3 regions of the Pseudomonas sp. PB103 genome follow, and region 2 is predicted to be linked to each of the others. Evidence: predicted binding sites of a transcription regulator. Region 2 holds the regulator's gene; each other region holds the start of a gene.
What was found. Region 2 encodes FliA, which starts transcription of late flagellar genes. Its sites were predicted from a motif close to CTAAAGTTTNNNNNNNNNNNGCCGNTAA; they were not measured.
Positions count from the first base shown of each region.

Region 1: flgM (flagellar biosynthesis anti-sigma factor FlgM) is a predicted target of FliA. The motif match lies at 3,921-3,948, and genes of this name have one in related genera.
Region 3: motA (flagellar motor stator protein MotA) is a predicted target of FliA. The motif match lies at 2,660-2,687, and genes of this name have one in related genera.

Region 1 covers NZ_RWIL01000046.1:5,083-10,971, forward strand. Annotated here, with positions in the region: gene EJA70_RS08355 (glutamine synthetase family protein) at 1-580, shown strand, start outside; gene EJA70_RS08360 (MFS transporter) at 650-2,038, shown strand; gene EJA70_RS08365 (flagellar brake protein) at 2,204-2,950, opposite strand; gene EJA70_RS08370 (flagella synthesis protein FlgN) at 3,043-3,510, opposite strand; gene flgM (flagellar biosynthesis anti-sigma factor FlgM) at 3,559-3,885, opposite strand; gene flgA (flagellar basal body P-ring formation chaperone FlgA) at 4,035-4,796, opposite strand; gene EJA70_RS08385 (chemotaxis protein CheV) at 4,879-5,811, shown strand; gene cheR (protein-glutamate O-methyltransferase CheR) at 5,858-5,889, shown strand, end outside.
Region 2 covers NZ_RWIL01000069.1:6,811-12,699, reverse strand. Annotated here, with positions in the region: gene flhA (flagellar biosynthesis protein FlhA) at 1-210, shown strand, start outside; gene flhF (flagellar biosynthesis protein FlhF) at 222-1,562, shown strand; gene fleN (flagellar synthesis regulator FleN) at 1,679-2,509, shown strand; gene fliA (RNA polymerase sigma factor FliA) at 2,506-3,246, shown strand; gene EJA70_RS13195 (chemotaxis response regulator CheY) at 3,413-3,784, shown strand; gene EJA70_RS13190 (protein phosphatase CheZ) at 3,803-4,591, shown strand; gene EJA70_RS13185 (chemotaxis protein CheA) at 4,646-5,889, shown strand, end outside.
Region 3 covers NZ_RWIL01000115.1:2,204-8,092, reverse strand. Annotated here, with positions in the region: gene EJA70_RS20660 (caspase family protein) at 1-66, shown strand, start outside; gene EJA70_RS20655 (toll/interleukin-1 receptor domain-containing protein) at 66-551, shown strand; gene motB (flagellar motor protein MotB) at 660-1,736, opposite strand; gene motA (flagellar motor stator protein MotA) at 1,740-2,591, opposite strand; gene EJA70_RS20640 (HDOD domain-containing protein) at 2,758-4,296, shown strand; gene rhdA (thiosulfate sulfurtransferase) at 4,339-5,154, shown strand; gene asd (archaetidylserine decarboxylase) at 5,173-5,889, shown strand, end outside.

The sequences.
Region 1 (5,889 bases), on a different contig from region 2:
GCATATTCACCAGAGCATCGTCGACATCAACAGTGGCAAGAATGTCTTCAGCGACGAAAACGGCCAGCCGACGGCAATGTTCCGCCACTTCATCGGTGGGCAGCAGGCGGGCATGGCCGAGTTCACCGCACTGTTTGCACCCAACGTGAACTCCTACCAGCGCTTGTGCCATCCGTACGCATCGCCGAACAACGCCTGCTGGTCCCATGACAATCGCGCCGCTGGCTTGCGTATTCCCGCCAGTTCGCCGGTCGCTCGTCGGGTCGAAAACCGTTTGCCAGGCGCCGACGCCAACCCGTATCTGGCGATTGCCGCCAGTCTGGCTGCGGGCTTGCACGGTATTGAGCATGAGCTGGAGCCGACTGAAGCCATTCAAGGGGAGTTCGAGGTGCCGGACAACCTTTCGCTGCCGTGTACCTTGCATGCCGCGCTTGATCGTCTGAAACGTAGCCAATTGGCGAGGGAACTGTTCGGACAGGAGTTCATCGAAGGCTACATCGCTTCGAAGACCATGGAGTTGACCAGCTTCTTTGACGAAATCACTCCCTGGGAACGGCGTGTTCTAGCAGCCCAGGCCTGACGAACTGTCGCCATCGGGCTATCGTTTTGATAGCCCGGTATTCACTGCAAGGAGCCGCTCGGAACGCCGATGCGCCAAATCTGGAAATCCTTTCGAGCGCTGTATTTCGCCTCGCTGATGATGTTGATCGGCTCGGGCCTTCTCTCTACTTACCTGGCGTTGCGCCTGGCCGCTGACCATGTCGACGGGCTGTGGGTCGGCGCGCTGATGGCGGCCAACTATTTCGGTCTGGTACTGGGCGGCAAGATTGGCCACCGGCTGATTGCGCGGGTCGGGCATATCCGGGCTTATTCGGCGTGTGCCGGCATTGTCGGGGCGGCGGTGCTCGGTCATGGTCTGGTCGATTGGCTGCCGGCATGGCTGGTACTGCGGACCATCGTCGGTCTGGGCATGATGTGCCAATACATGGTGATCGAAAGCTGGCTCAATGAGCAGGCGGACGCCAACCAGCGTGGGTTGGTGTTCAGTGGCTACATGATCGCTTCGTATCTTGGCCTGGTGCTGGGCCAACTGATTCTGGTCATGCACCCGGGCCTGGGCCTGGAGCTGCTGATGCTGGTCGCCCTGTGCTTTGCGCTGTGCCTGGTCCCGGTGACATTGACGCGACGGATTCACCCGGCGCCGCTGCATCCGGCGCCGATGGAGCCGCGCTTCTTTATCAAGCGCGTGCCGCAGTCGCTGAGTACCGTGCTCGGTGCCGGTCTGATCATCGGTTCGTTCTACGGTCTGGCACCGTTGTATGCCTCGCAGCAAGGGCTGTCGACCGAACAGGTCGGTTTGTTCATGGGAAGCTGCATCTTTGCCGGTTTGTTGGTGCAGTGGCCGTTGGGCTGGTTGTCCGACCGTTACGACCGGGCCTTGCTGATTCGCTGTTTTGCCGGGTTCCTGGCGGTCGCGGCGTTGCCGTTGGCGATCATGCCGCAGGTGCCGCTGGAGGTGTTGTTCATTGTCGGTTTCTTCTGTTCGCTGGTGCAGTTCTGTCTGTATCCGCTGGCGGTGGCCTTCTCCAACGACCACGTCGAGGGTGATCGCCGGGTTTCGCTGACGGCGATGCTGTTGGTGACCTATGGTGTAGGGGCGAGCATCGGGCCGTTGCTGGCGGGTGTGCTGATGAAGCTGTTTGGCAGCCAGAGTCTGTATGCATTCTTCAGCTTCTTTGCCTTGGTACTGGTGTGGCGAATCCGCCCGAAAGCTGTAACCAACTTGCATCAGGTCGACGATGCACCACTGCATCACGTGGCGATGCCGGACAGCATGTCCAGTTCGCCACTGGTGGCTGCGCTGGACCCGCGCGTGGATGAGCAGGTAGTGCAGGATCAGATGCAGAACACCGTGGCACCGGAGCCTGAGTCGCAACCTGATCCGGAACCTGAGGTGCAGCCTGAACCTGTGGTTGAGGCTGGTGCGGATGATGACAGCGATAAACCGACGCCGGACATCAGTGGTGGCAGACCTTGATATCCTGGAGTCGCAGCCATCAGTAGTGAGCCTATGACTCTGCAGTAAAGAGTCTCTGCAGTTGACCCTGTCTCTGTGGTGAGGGGAGCTCATTGCTGTGGGATCGTTTGAGCACAAAAAAGGGCAGTCCCGCCAAGGACTGCCCTTCTTGTTTGCGCGTCTGAATCACATGTCGTCTTTGTCGAAACGCCGTGCTTCACGCTGCAATTGATAAACAAAACGCTCAACGTTGCGGGCAGCCTGGCCACTGATGTTGTGGAAGCGCAAACCGGCAAAGGTGATGTTGAGTTTTTCTTCGAAGTGCAGATAGCGCAGTTCGACAGAGATCGGCTGGTTGCCGAACAGTGGCGGGGCGATCATGCGATCGTAGACCTGGCCCAGTTGCAGGCGGTCAGTGATGTCGCCTTCGAAGCGCAGCTTGCAACCGGTGGCGGAAATATCCAGCAGTTTGCCGTTGATAGGCGCCTTGAGCTTTTCGCCGCCAAGTTCAACGCTGACCAGATCGGTCAGTTTCAGCGCGGCGCGAAATGCATTGCGACGTTGGTGGTAAACCACCTCGGTCGGCAGCTCGCCGGTGTAAAAGCGATCGCCTTCGGACTCTTCGATGTTCAGCGTGCCGGTGCATTCCCAGGCGATGCGCACGCCTTCATGAAAACCTTCGACCTTGAACGGCTCACCGGCCTGCAAGAAACGCTCGCCGTCGCGTGGGATCATTTCGTCCAGAGCGATCGTCCCGGTGTCACGGTCGACCTTGATCAGGTAGCTCTGGAAACGCTGGCTGCGCTCGTGGAAGGTGATGATCAGCGGATCATGGCTTTCTTGCAGCTGGCGCAGGTTGCTGGAGATTTCCAGAGGTGTGGTGAGCACCTTTGGTGGCTGCGGAGCATCATCCGCGCTAAGGACGTTGGACACGTTGAATCAATCTCCAGACAAAATTTGACTACGACTAGCCAGCATTTTGCCAGCATGTTTCGCAGGTTGATAGAGCGCAGGCATCGAACGGCTCACGCCTGACTGAGCGCGCGCGGCTTCGCAAGCTTGGAGAAGGCACCGCTGGCGTCGTAGAGCGCTGGCGGCTCGCCGCCGGTGAGGATCTTCAGCTGATTGGCCGTGGAGGCCTGCTGGACCAGGATCGATTGGCCATTGTTGACGTTGGCCGCCTGGCATTGCGCGATGAGGTCGGTGAGGAAATCGCTCTGGCTGAGCAATTGTTCGCCAATGCTCGATTGGCTGGCCAATTGCTCAAGCCCCTGCCGATTGGTCGGCAGGTTAAGGCTGGCGAGGATCTCGCTGCGTTTGCGGCCATGCTGTTCGAGCAGAATGATCAGCGCCTGTTTGCGTGCCAGAACTTCTTCCAGCAGGGGCATGTCACGACCGTGCAAAGCGAGGGACTCGGTTTGCAATAACTCCAGCAAATGTTGAGCTGGAGCAAAGTCGTCGATGATCAGTTGCAATAAATTAGTGTCGTGCATGGCTGGCCTTGGGTTTTAAGCGTCCAAAAGCCTGGCGCTGGCGTTGGCCTAGCGCTGGGCTTCGAAGTTGAGCAGTTTGCTGGCTACACGGTTGCTGTCGACTTTATAGCTGCCATCGGCAATCGCGGCTTTCAACTCGGCCACACGGGCTTTGTCGACAGCAGGTTGATCGCGCAGCTTGTCAGTGATCTTCTGCAACTGTTGAGCCTCATTGCTGAGGTGTACCGATTCCCCGCTTTTTGCGGTACTGGCCGATTCGGCCGGGGTATTCAGCGGCGCGGAAGTGCCGTTTTCGGCGGTTTCCTTAGGCGCGCTGGTACGTGTACTGCCTGTAAGTGACGAGGAGCTGTTCAAACGGCTGAAATCGATGACCATGATAAAAACCTCTGGGAATTTGGACGCTTGCCATGTTTTCGGCCATCCCCTGGAAAACTTTAGGCGCATTTACCAATGAACCTTGCATGCGCCGGCGCGAGTCCTGCTGCGGCACAGTTTAGGGAACAGCCGGGATCAGCGCCAGTTTTCTACATTGCTACTTCCACTTGGCCTGGCGCGGTGACTTGCGCCTTGATGACCCGTTGGGAGTTAAGGTTTTTCACCCGGATCTGTTCTTTCAATCCGCCGTTGGACAGGGCTTCGCCCGGCATCCGTACCGCCAGCGTACCGCTGCGGGCGGTAATCACCACTTGATCGCCTTTGCGAATGACTTCGGCCTGTTCCAGATGGACCAGGGTAATCACCTGATCGGCGACCGTTGGTCGGGTTAATTTTTGCCCGATCGCTTCGTCCACCGAGGTCAGAAAGCCCTGATTGATCAGGCTGACGTCGCGTTCGCGCAAGGTCACGTCTTGCGGTTCGATAATTCCGGCACGCTTGAGTGGCCGGGTGGTGGTGACAATCTCGCGAAACAGGCGGACTTGAGCGGGCACGAACACGGTCCAGGGTGAGGATCCCTCACAGCGAACCTTCACGGTTACCCGGCCCAAAGGACGTGCCGGGCTCTCCAAAGTGGCTGTCAATTCCTTGTCGCACATAGGCATGCGCATACGTGGATCGAGTTGCTTGACCTCGATTTCATAGCGGCCTTCGGTTTGACTGGTGGCCAGATAGTCTTCTACGGTGAACTCAAGAAAGCCCTGAGTGACGCCGATAAGCATGTCAGGCAAGGTAACCGCATCAGCAATGGCAGGGCTGCCAGCAAAAAAGCAGCAAATGGCGCACGCGGCACAAAGCCCTCTGCGGAGGGGCGATGTCAGGCGTCGGAAAAATGTCGTTTGAGCGTTCATACGAGTTAAAAAGCAAGCGCCGTGCCGTTTAGCAATGAATGTGCGTCGCAACAACACTTGGCGTTGGTGTAGGAGTCTGGGCATGGCTGGTGTAATGGATTCGGTGAACCAGCGCACGCAACTGGTGGGGCAGAATCGCCTGGAGCTGTTGTTGTTCCGGCTTGACGGTCAGCAGCTCTATGGAATCAACGTGTTCAAGGTGCGGGAAGTGCTGCAATGCCCGTCGCTGACGTTGATGCCCAAGTCCAGTCCTGTCGTGTGCGGGGTGGCGAATATTCGAGGGGCGACCATTCCGATCCTGGATCTGGCAATGGCAACCGGCTCGGGTGCGTTGAAAGACAAGAACAACCCGTTCGTGATCATCACGGAGTACAACACCAAGACCCAGGGTTTCCTGGTCCGCTCGGTGGAGCGCATCGTCAACATGAACTGGGAAGAGATTCATCCGCCGCCCAAGGGCACGGGTCGCGATCATTACCTGACCGCTGTGACTCGGGTGGACAATCAGTTAGTCGAAATCATCGACGTCGAGAAAGTGCTGGCGGAAGTTGCGCCGACACCGGAAGCGATTTCGGTGGGCGTGGTCGATGTCGAGACCCAGACCAAGGCGTTGTCGCTGCGGGTCTTGACGGTCGATGACTCGTCAGTGGCGCGCAAGCAGGTCACGCGTTGCCTGCAGACGATCGGCGTCGAAGTGGTGGCGCTGAACGATGGCAAGCAGGCGCTGGATTACCTGCGCAAGCTGGTCGATGAGGGCAAGAAGCCGGAAGAAGAGTTCCTGATGATGATCTCCGACATCGAGATGCCGGAGATGGACGGGTACACCCTGACGGCCGAGATCCGCGCTGACCCGCGCATGCAAAAGCTTCACATCATCCTGCATACTTCGTTGTCCGGGGTATTCAATCAGGCGATGGTCAAGAAAGTCGGTGCTGATGACTTCCTGGCCAAATTCCGTCCTGATGACCTGGCATCCCGGGTAGTCGACCGGATCAAAGCAGCAGATATCAGCTAAGGGCGTTTTGCCCTTGGCGGTCAACACGATTTAAGAGGCGGCATCATTGTCTACGGGTAATTTGGATTTCGAACAGTT
Region 2 (5,889 bases):
GCCGAGAAGCTGCAGCGTTCGCTCATCGAGGCGGCGCAGCGTCAGGAAATGCAAGGTCAGCCGGTGATCCTGTTGGTAGCAGGCCCGGTGCGCGCGATGCTCTCGCGCTTTGGCCGCCTGGCAGTCCCTGGACTGCACGTGCTGGCCTACCAGGAAATACCGGACAACAAGCAAGTGACCATCGTTGCGACAGTAGGGCCCAACGGCTGAGGTAGTGGTTTATGCAAGTTAAGCGTTTCTTTGCCGCCGATATGCGTCAGGCCATGAAGCTGGTTCGTGATGAGCTGGGCGCTGATGCCGCCATCATTGGCAATCGTCGCATTGCCGGCGGTGTCGAGCTGACGGCGGCACTGGATTACAAATTGTCGGCGCTGGCACCACGGGTTCCGAACATGGAACTCGAAGACGAGCTGCGCAAGACCCAGTCGCGCATCGTCACCGCCCAGGCCGAGTTGAGCCTGCGTGGCGAAGCCGACGGCAACAGCAATCGGCAGATCTTCGCCGGTCTGCCGTTGACCGCTGGGCTGCCGCTGACCGCCGCTGAGCCGCTGAGCGAGCCGACGTACGCCGCTCCGGCGCGTCCGGCCCCGGCGCCTGCGCAGTCCTCCGGCGGCGTCGATCCACGCGCACTGGATTCGATGCGTTTTGAATTGAACAGCCTGCGCGAGCTGATGGAAGTTCAGCTCGGCACCCTGGCCTGGAATCAGTTGCAGGGCAGCCGTCCGGCGCAAGCCAACCTCTATCGTCGTCTGCAACGCATCGGTCTGTCCGGGCCGTTGTCGCGCGATCTGCTGGCGATGATCACCGATATCGAAGAGCCGCGTCAGGCCTGGCGCATGTTGCTTGCGCACCTGGCGCGGATGATTGCCGTACCGGAAGTCGAGCCGCTGGAAGAGGGCGGTGTGATCGCCATGGTCGGCCCTGCCGGCATGGGCAAGACCACCACGCTGGCCAAGCTCGCCGCGCGTTACGTGCTCAAGTACGGCGCGCAGAATGTCGCGCTGGTGAGCATGGACAGTTTCCGCATCGGTGCGCAGGAACAACTGAAGACCCTGGGGCGCATTCTCAATGTGCCGGTGACTCACGTCGATCCGGGCCAATCGCTGGTGCAAGCGCTGGATCCACTGCTGCGCAAACGCGTGGTATTGATCGATACTGCCGGCCTGCAAGCCAGCGATCCGGCCCTGCGCATGCAGCTCGAAAGTCTGGCCGGTCGAGGCATTCGTTCAAAAAATTATCTGGTCTTGGCAACCACCAGCCAGAAACAGGTTCTAACCGCCGCTTATCACAGTTACAAGCGTTGCGGGCTTGCCGGGTGCATCCTGACTAAACTGGATGAAACGGCCAGCCTTGGCGAAGTGTTGAGCCTGGCGATCAGTCATGAATTGCCGGTCGCGTACCTGACCGATGGCCCACGGATTCCAGATGATCTGCATCTGCCGCGCCGTCATCAATTGGTCAGCCGCGCCGTCAGCGTGCAAATGCAGGAAGAACCCAGCGAAGAAGCCATGGCCGACATGTTCGCTGATATCTATCACAGCCCCACCAAGCAGGTAGGCTGAGGTATTCATGAACAGTTTTTGTACCTACATCGATGGTCTGCCATGCATTGTTCCGGTTGTGAACGCGCAGCCAGTAATGTGGCCTCCGTCTATGCAAGACAAGGTAAAGAAATAACATGGGCAGCATGCATCCCGTACAGGTGATCGCGGTGACCGGCGGCAAAGGTGGCGTCGGCAAGACTAACGTGTCAGTGAACTTGTCCCTGGCGCTGGCAGAGCTTGGCCGTCGGGTCATGTTGCTGGACGCCGACCTGGGTCTGGCGAACGTCGACGTTCTGCTGGGGCTCACGCCCAAACGCACGCTGGCTGACGTTATCGAAGGCCGCTGTGAGCTGCGCGACGTTCTGTTGCAAGGCCCCGGCGGGATTCGCATCGTGCCGGCCGCGTCCGGCACCCAGAGCATGGTCCACCTGAGCCCGGCACAACACGCTGGCCTGATTCAGGCGTTCAGCGACATCGGCGACAATCTCGACGTACTGGTGATCGACACCGCTGCGGGTATTGGTGACTCGGTAGTCAGTTTTGTTCGCGCAGCCCAGGAAGTGTTGCTGGTGGTGTGCGACGAGCCGACCTCGATCACCGACGCCTACGCGCTGATCAAACTGCTCAACCGCGATTACGGCATGAACCGCTTCCGCGTATTGGCCAACATGGCGCAGAGCCCGCAAGAAGGCCGCAACCTGTTCGCCAAGTTGACCAAGGTCACGGATCGCTTCCTTGACGTCGCTCTACAATACGTCGGCGCCGTGCCTTACGACGAAAGCGTGCGTAAGGCCGTGCAGAAACAGCGTGCCGTCTATGAAGCCTTCCCGCGTTCCAAGTGCGCGCTGGCGTTCAAGGCGATCGCGCAGAAGGTCGATACCTGGCCGCTGCCCGCCAACCCGCGTGGCCACCTTGAATTTTTCGTCGAGCGCCTCGTGCAGCAAACGGCAGGGCCAGTGCTATGACCGCCAGCGGTATGAATTACTACAAGAAGTCGGCACGTGATGCGCAGTACGAGTTGATCGAGCGTTACGCGCCACTGGTAAAGCGCATTGCCTATCACTTGCTGGCACGGTTGCCGGCGAGTGTGCAGGTCGAAGACCTGATCCAGGCCGGGATGATCGGCCTGCTTGAAGTCTCGACCAAATATGACGCCAGCAAAGGCGCCAGTTTCGAAACGTACGCGGGCATACGAATCCGCGGCGCAATGCTCGACGAAGTGCGCAAAGGGGACTGGGCGCCACGCTCGGTTCACCGCAATACCCGTATGGTCAGTGACGCGATTCGCGCAATTGAAGCTAAAACCGGCCGTGATGCTAAAGATCACGAGGTTGCGGCCGAACTCCAATTGAGTCTCGACGATTACTACGGGATTTTGAATGACACCTTGGGCAGCCGCCTCTTCAGTTTCGACGACCTGCTGCAGGACGGCGAACACGAAGGGCTGCACGAGGATGGCGCGAGTGCTCATCTTGAGCCGTCACGCGATCTGGAAGATGAACGCTTCCAGGCGGCGCTGGCGGACGCGATTGCCAATTTGCCGGAGCGTGAGCGACTGGTGTTGGCGCTGTACTACGACGAAGAGCTGAACCTCAAGGAGATCGGTGAAGTCCTTGGCGTCAGTGAATCGCGGGTCAGCCAGTTACACAGCCAGTGCGCGGCCCGCTTGCGGGGGCGTTTGGGGGAGTGGCGAGCGCGCTGAAGGCAGTGTGGGGACACTGCGAACGAGGCTGGTGCGGTGATGAACGGCACCGGTCTTGCTCTGTTGTGCTCCAGACAGTCTTCGAGTGCTGCGCCGATTGATTGAAGTGGCGCGTCCAGGTGCTGGGCGCGTTTAAGACTGCTTGGAGGTCGAATTGAACAAAGACATGAAAATCCTCATCGTTGATGACTTCTCAACGATGCGGCGGATCATCAAGAACCTGCTGCGCGATCTTGGGTTCACCAATACCGTCGAGGCCGACGATGGCACTACCGCCATTCCGGTGCTCAACAGCGGAAGCATCGACTTTCTGGTAACAGACTGGAACATGCCGGGCATGACCGGTATCGACCTGCTGCGCCACGTGCGTGCCGATGAAAAACTCAAGCATCTGCCCGTTCTCATGGTGACCGCTGAAGCCAAGCGCGAGCAGATCATTGAAGCCGCTCAGGCCGGTGTAAACGGCTACGTAGTCAAACCTTTCACGGCTCAGGCGTTGAAAGACAAAATCGAGAAGATTTTCGAACGCATCGGCTGATGAACGCGCGGGGGAGCTATGGAGCATAACGAATCTTCACAGGGCGATTTCGAGTCGACCCTGAAAAAACACGCGGTCGAACTGGTCGAGAGCCTTGAAAAAGGCAGGTTCGGCGACGCTGTGCAACTGATCCATGAGCTCAATCAGACCCGTGACCGTGGCCTGTATCAGGAAGTCGGCAAGCTCACACGTGAACTGCACAGTGCGATCGTCAACTTCCAGATCGATCCGAACATGCCGCAGGCCGAGGAAGTGTCGCAAATCACCGACGCCACCGAACGCCTGGGCTATGTGGTCAAGCTGACAGAGGCCGCGGCCAACCGCACCATGGATCTGGTGGAAAGCGCCACGCCGGTGGTCAACAGTCTGGCCGATGAAGCCCAGGCCTTGAGCACCGATTGGGGTCGCTTCATGCGTCGCGAAGTCGGGGCTGAAGAGTTCCGCGAGCTGGCGCGCCGGGTCGACGGTTTTCTGTCGCGCAGCAGCACGGACAACCGTGCGGTGTCGAGCAATCTTAACGACATCCTGCTGGCCCAGGATTACCAGGACCTGACCGGTCAGGTGATCAAGCGTGTGACCCAACTGGTCACCGAAGTCGAAAGCAATTTGCTCAAACTCGTGCTCATGGCCAGTCAGGTCGACCGCTTTGCGGGCATCGAACATGACCGCGCCGCGATGCTTGCAGAAAAAGATCCACAAAAACATCTCTCGCAGGGTGAAGGTCCGCAGATTCATGCCGATAAACGAGAAGACGTTGTGTCCGGTCAGGACGATGTGGACGATTTGTTATCCAGCCTCGGGTTCTAGAGTTTTGGAATTTTAGGTTTTTTGGGTTTTTAGACCTGTAGGAGCACCCCATTAATGAGCTTCGGCGCCGATGAAGAGATCCTTCAGGATTTCCTGGTTGAGGCCGGCGAGATTCTTGAGCAACTGTCCGAACAACTGGTCGAGCTGGAAAGCCGCCCGGATGACGCAGATCTGCTCAACGCAATTTTTCGCGGTTTCCACACTGTAAAAGGGGGCGCCGGCTTCCTTCAGCTCAATGAGCTGGTGGAGTGCTGTCACATCGCCGAAAACGTGTTCGACATCCTCCGTAAGGGTGAACGTCGCGTTGATGCAGAACTGATGGACGTTGTCCTCGAAGCACTGGACGCGGTGAACAGCATGTTCACTGAGGTTCGTGAGCGTGCGCCGATCACCGCTGCCACCCCGGAACTGCTGGCCGCTCTGGCGCGTCTGGCCGAACCGCAATCGGCGGACGCAGCCCCGGCTTCGCCAGTGGCCGAGATGATCGAAGATCTGGTCGGCGAAGGCGACCCGTCGGGCGACATCACCGATAACGAATTCGAACAACTGCTGGACTCGCTGAACGCCGTCAAGGCCGAAGCTGAAGCACCGGCAGCGGCTGCACCTGCGCCGGCTGCCGATGGCGCGGCCAGCGATGAAATCACCGATGCCGAGTTCGAGTCGTTGCTCGATCAGTTGCACGGCAAGGGCCAGTTCGCCGTGGACGCGGTTGCACCAGCGGCGGCAGCCCCTGCGGCACCGGCCAAAGGCGACAGCTCCGACATCACCGACGACGAATTCGAAGCACTGCTCGATCAGTTGCACGGCAAGGGCAACTTTGCTGTCGATGCGCTGGAGTCGGCGATTGCTTCGGCACCTGCGCCTGCTGCTCCAGCGGCCGCAGCGGCGGGCAGCGATCTGATCAGCGATCACGAGTTCGAATCGCTGCTCGACGAATTGCACGGCAAAGGCAAGTTCACTGAAGTCGGCACCGCCGCTGCTGGCAGCGCCTCGAACGTAGCCACGCCCGTTGCCAAAGCGCCGGCCGCCGTAGCAGCGCCAAAGCCTGCTGCCAAGCCTGAGCCAAAAGCCGAAGCGCCAAAACCGGCCGCCGCTGCGGCACCGGCTCCGGCCCGTGCCGCCGCTGCACCGCCACCGGAAAAACCGGCAAGCGAAGCCGAAACCACCGTGCGCGTCGACACCGCACGTCTCGACGAAATCATGAACATGGTCGGCGAGCTGGTGCTGGTGCGTAACCGTCTGGTGCGCCTGGGTTTGAACAGCGGCGATGAAGCCATGCAAAAGGCCGTGTCGAACCT
Region 3 (5,889 bases), on a different contig from region 2:
ACCGGCTGCCGCCTCACCGCGCTCGGCGCCTACTACCGCGAACTCGCGATTAAAGGACACTTTTGATGCCCGTCTTCATCAGCTATCGCCACATGGATCGTATGCAGGCCATGGCGATCAACAGTCGCCTGAAACAGGCGAACATCAAGACCTATCTGGATGTGCTCGACCCGGAATCGCAGACCACCGACGACATCACCGGCGTCATCACCCGCAACATCACCGAGTGCACGCACTTGCTCGCGGTGGTGTCGGAGAGGACCGCTTTGTCGTGGTGGGTGCCGTTCGAGATTGGTGAGGCGACGATCAGCAACCGGCGGATCTGCTCGTTCAAGACCGGGCCGGCGCAGTTGCCGTTGTATCTGGATAAATGGCCGAAGTTGAGTACGGACAGAGATCTGGATTTCTTTATCGATGCTTATCGCGAGGAAGTGACAAACAAGCGGTCGGTGATGCTGGATTCGATGAGTGAGTCGATGAAGGGGACTTACAAGAGGAATGCCGAGCTCTTTCACGATCAGTTGAAGAGCAGGATTCGGCGGGGGTTCTAAGACCTCACTTGCCTGGCTCCCGATCAATTTCGTAACGTTACGCAATTGATCGGCGAGGTGAAATTCCAGCCACAAAAAAGCCGACATCGCTGTCGGCTTTTTTGTGCGTCACTGCTTCGGCGCGGGGGCCGGGGCAGTGGCTGGCGGAGTGGCCGGCGCTGGCGCCGCACTCCCCGGTTCCGCCGGTTTCGGCGCGGCGTCATCAAACAGGTTCAACCGCTCGCGCAACTCATGCGCAGGCACCGGTTGCTGATCCGCCGGCAGCGCATTTGGATCAACCGGCGTTGCCGGAGCAGCGCCGTTTTGACCTTGATCTGCCGGTTTCGCTGGATCGGCACCTTGCGCACCTTCGATCGCGGCTTGAGCCTTTTTGGTCAGGACGACGATGTCGATGCGGCGGTTGACCGGGTTGAACGGGTTTTCCCTGTCGAACAACGCCGACGAGGCATAACCGACCACTCGCGCCACTTGCGCATCCGGATAGCTACCAGCGACCAACGCACGACGAGCGGCGTTGGCACGGTTGGCCGACAGCTCCCAGTTACCGAAATCGCCGGTGCCGATGTACGGCTTGGCGTCGGTGTGACCGCTGATGCTGATCTTGTTCGGCACCGCTTTGATGGTGTCGGCCATGGCCAGCAAAATGTCTTCGAAGTACGGCTTCAGGCGTGCAGAACCGGAATCGAACATCGGCCGGTTCTCGGCGTCCATGATCTGGATGCGCAAGCCGTTCGGCGTGATCTCGAAGAGGATCTGATCCTTGAACTTCTGCAATTGCGGGTTTTCGTCGACCTTGTTCTGCAGTTCTTGCAGGAGCAGTTCGAGGCGCTCTTTCTCGACCATTTCGGCCATGCCTTCGACTTGCTCGGCGTCGACCGTGACCTTGTCCGGTTGCGGCTGGGACTTCACCTCAGGGTTGAGGGTGTTTTCCGGCGCCAGCGTCGGCGTGCCGCCCAAGTCGATGATGTACGGCGTGCCGCTTTCGGAGAAGCCGACCGGGTCTTTGAAGTAACCGGCGATGGCGATCTTCTGCTCAGGCGTCGCGGTGGACAGCAGCCACAGCACCAGGAAGAACGCCATCATCGCCGTGGCGAAGTCGGCGAAGGCGATTTTCCACGCCCCGCCGTGATGCCCGCCGGCTATGCGCTTGACGCGCTTGATGATAATCGGCTGATTATTTTCCATGGCTTAGCGACCGCGAACGGCTTGTTCCAGCTCGGCAAAGCTTGGACGGTGGGCCGGGTACAGCACCTTGCGACCGAACTCGACCGCCAGCGATGGCGGCATGCCGGAAGCCGAAGCCACCAGCGAGGCCTTGATGGCTTCGTAGACGTTCAGCTCTTCCTTGGCATCGTGGGCCAGGGAGTGCGCCAGCGGGCCGAAGAAACCGTACGCCGCGAGAATACCGAAGAAGGTACCCACCAGTGCCGCACCCACGTGCAGACCGATGGACTTCTGATCGCCTTCACCCAGCGAGGCCATGGTCACCACGATACCGAGTACCGCCGCAACGATACCGAAACCCGGCATGGCGTCGGCAATGCCGTTTACCGCGTGGGACGGGTGTTCGAGGTCTTCTTTGAGGCTGTACAGCTCCATGTCGAACAAGCCTTCCAGCTCATGCGGAGCCATGTTGCCGGACGACATGATGCGCAGGTAATCACAGATGAACGCGGTCATGCGTTCGTCTTTGAGCACGGCCGGGTACTTGGCGAAGATCGGGCTCGCGGCGGCATCTTCGATGTCGCCTTCAATGGCCATCATGCCTTCGCGGCGGCTCTTGTTGAGGATCTCGTAGATCAGGCCGAGCACTTCCAGATAGAAAGTGTGACTAAAGCGCGAACTGAACATGCTCAGGGATTTCTTGAGCACGTGCATCGTCATGTAGCCAGGGTTGGCCTGCAGGAATGCACCGAGTGCAGCACCACCGATGATCATCACCTCGAAAGGCTGGATCAGGGCGGCAATCTTGCCGTGGGAAAGCACGTATCCGCCGAGCACGCTCGCGAATACGACGATGATGCCGATAATTTTAGCCATAGGTAGGAAAGTACTTACTGAGTCGGGTTCAAGGTCATATTCGGAAGTTAAAAAATCTCTTCTTCTACTTATCGGCAAAACTGCGCCAGACTATAGCCAGTTCAGGCGAAAAGCCAATTTAGCCCATGCCGGGCGCGTCTACAGTCAGTGAAGATCCCGTCCAGACATGGCTAATGAAACGAACGTCCCACACGCAAAACCGACCACCCTCGAAGGCTGGGTCAAACTGCTCGACAGCGTCCGCCTGCCCGTGCCGCAAGAGGCTCACGATAAAGTCTGCCGGGCGATCCGCGACAATCGCAGCTCGCTGCGCGACATCGCCGACCTGATGCAGGACAGCCCGGCGCTGGCCTTGAGCATCATCCGTGAGGCCAATCGTCACACCCACGGCACCATGGCCACGCCAGCGGAAAATCTTGAGGTGGCGATCAATCGCCTGGGCCTTGCCCGCACCGAAGAATTGCTCGCGCGCCTGCCCGCTGAACCGCAAATGCAGATCCCCAAGGCTCTGCGCCAGTTACAGATGATCAGCCAGCACGCGACGCAACAGGCCAACGGTTTTTTCGCCAGTCGCCTGGCGCGGCTGTGGCAGGACATTCATTGGGGCAGCCTGCTGTTTCTGTCGCCGCTGTGGCCACTGGCGCTCACTTATCCACAGTTGCTCGAAGAGTGGGAGCTGCGGGTTATCCACAAGGGTGAATCGGCTCGCGTGGTCGAGAAGCAATTATTCGGCGTGCGCCTGCTGCGGATCGCTGAAGCGCTGGTTGCGGTCTGGCATCTACCGATCTGGGTGCAACAAGGCTATAAATTGCTGCTCAGCGAACAGCGTGAACTGGTGAAAGTGCTGCGCATAGCCCGCGACAGCGAACATCCGCTGCGCCAACAGAATCGCCTGGATGACGACCCGACCTTGCGCCGCTGGCTCAACCAGCCGGCCAACACTGTGCTGCTGGCCAACGGTCTGGCGCTCTCGGCGCAACAGGCCTGGGACAGTCCGCACAGTGAACGCTGGCAGTACCTGACCAGCCTTTATCTGCAAATCTCGATGGATGACGTGCAGCAACAACTGCACCAGCAAGCGGCCAACAGTGCGCGTCAGCATGCGATGCCGGATCTCTGGCACCCGGCGGTTTCGCTGCTGTGGCCGTGGGGCACGCACCGTTTGCCGGCAGGCATGTTGCCCGCAGCGGTGCCGAGCGCTGAAGACCTTGGCCAATGGCGCAAGCAATGCGCCGAACTGCTCGCCGAACCGAGCCGCTTCACCAATGCCATGAGCCTGACCGTCGCCGCCCGCGATGCGCTGATTGCCAGCGGCATGCGTCGAGTGATGATCCTGATGGCCGACCGCACGCAGTCCAATCTGCGCGTGAATCAAACCGCTGGCCTGCCGAAAGAAGCGGCGGCGCTGAATTTTGTCGTCAGCCAAAGCAGCGTGCTGCAACGGCTGCTGGCGCAACAGGCGCAGGTGCGGATAACCCCGGAGAACAACGCGCAGTTCTCCGCCCTGCTGCCGCCGGGCCTGCGCACGCTGTTTCGCGGTGAGCATCTGTTCCTGCGCTCACTGGTCAACAATGGCCGGGTGATCATGATTGTGGTCGCCGATCAGGGCGGCGGGCCGTTCGCCGACATCACCGTGCAAGCCTTTGGCAAAACCGCGCAGTGCATCGAAAAAGCCCTGCACAGCTTTAGCAGCCGCGGCCGATGAGGCTGCGCTACAATTCCCCCCTTTGTGCTCTGGAGACCTCGCATGTCTGACTTCTCTGGCTTGCCGCTCGTCATCGAACCGAGCGACCTGCTGCCTCGGCTTGAGTCTGAAGAGCTGATTCTGGTGGATCTGACCAGCGCCGCGCGCTACAGCGAGGGACATCTCCCCGGCGCGCGCTTTGTCGACCCCAAGCGCACCCAACTCGGCCAGCCACCGGCACCGGGGCTGCTGCCGGCCAAAGCCGATCTGGAAGCGTTGTTCGGTGAGCTGGGCCATCGCAAGGACGCGGTCTACGTGGTTTACGACGATGAGGGCGGCGGTTGGGCCGGACGCTTCATCTGGCTGCTCGACGTGATCGGTCACGACAAGTATCACTATATAGACGGTGGTCTGCCGGCATGGCTGGCGGATGGCATGCCGATGTCGATTCAGATTCCACCGGCAGCCGGCGGCCCACTGCCGTTGACCCTGCACGAAGAGCCGACCGCGACCCGTGAATACCTGCAAAGCCGTCTCGGTGCCGCCGATCTGGCGATCTGGGACGCGCGCGGGCCGCTGGAATACTCCGGCGAGAAAGTGCTGGCCGCCAAGGCCGGACACATCCCCGGCGCGGTCAACTTCGAATGGACGGCGGGCATGGACAAGGCCCGTCAATTGCGCATTCGCAGCGACATGCCGCAGATCCTCGAAGACCTCGGGATCACCAAGGACAAAGAAATCATTACCCACTGCCAGACCCATCACCGGTCGGGCTTCACTTATCTGGTGGCCAAATCCCTCGGTTATCCGCGGGTCAAAGGCTACGCCGGTTCCTGGGGCGAATGGGGCAACCACCCTGACACGCCAGTCGAGATTTAAGGTTTTTAAGGACAACTAATGAAAGAGCGTCTGTTTATCCTCAGCCAGTACCTGCTGCCTCATCACCTGCTGTCGCGCCTGGCCGGCTGCGTTGCCGAGTGCCGCGTGCGCTGGTTCAAGAATGCCTTCACCCAATGGTTCGCCAAGCGTTATCAGGTGGACATGTCGCAAGCGCTGGTCGAGGACCTGACCGCTTACGAGCACTTCAACGCCTTCTTCACCCGTGCCCTGAAAGACGGCGCGCGCCCACTCGACCAGACCCCGGGCGCGATCCTCAGCCCGGCCGACGGTGCTGTCAGCCAGCTCGGCCCGATCGAACACGGTCGCGTGTTCCAGGCCAAGGGCCACAGCTTCAGCGTGCTGGAACTGCTCGGCGGTGATGCGGCCAACGCGGCACCGTTCATGGGCGGCGATTTCGCCACCATTTACCTGTCGCCGAAGGACTACCACCGCGTGCACATGCCGCTGGCCGGCACTTTGCGCGAGATGGTTTACATCCCGGGCCGGATCTTTTCGGTCAACCAGACCACCGCTGAAAACGTGCCAGAACTGTTCGCCCGTAACGAGCGCGTGGCGTGCATCTTCGACACCGAGCGCGGGCCGATGGCCGTGGTGCTGGTGGGCGCGATGATCGTCGCTTCGATCGAAACCGTGTGGGCCGGTCTGGTCACGCCGCCGAAGCGCGAGCTGAAAACCTTCCGCTACGACGAAGCTGCGCGTGCGCCGATCCATCTG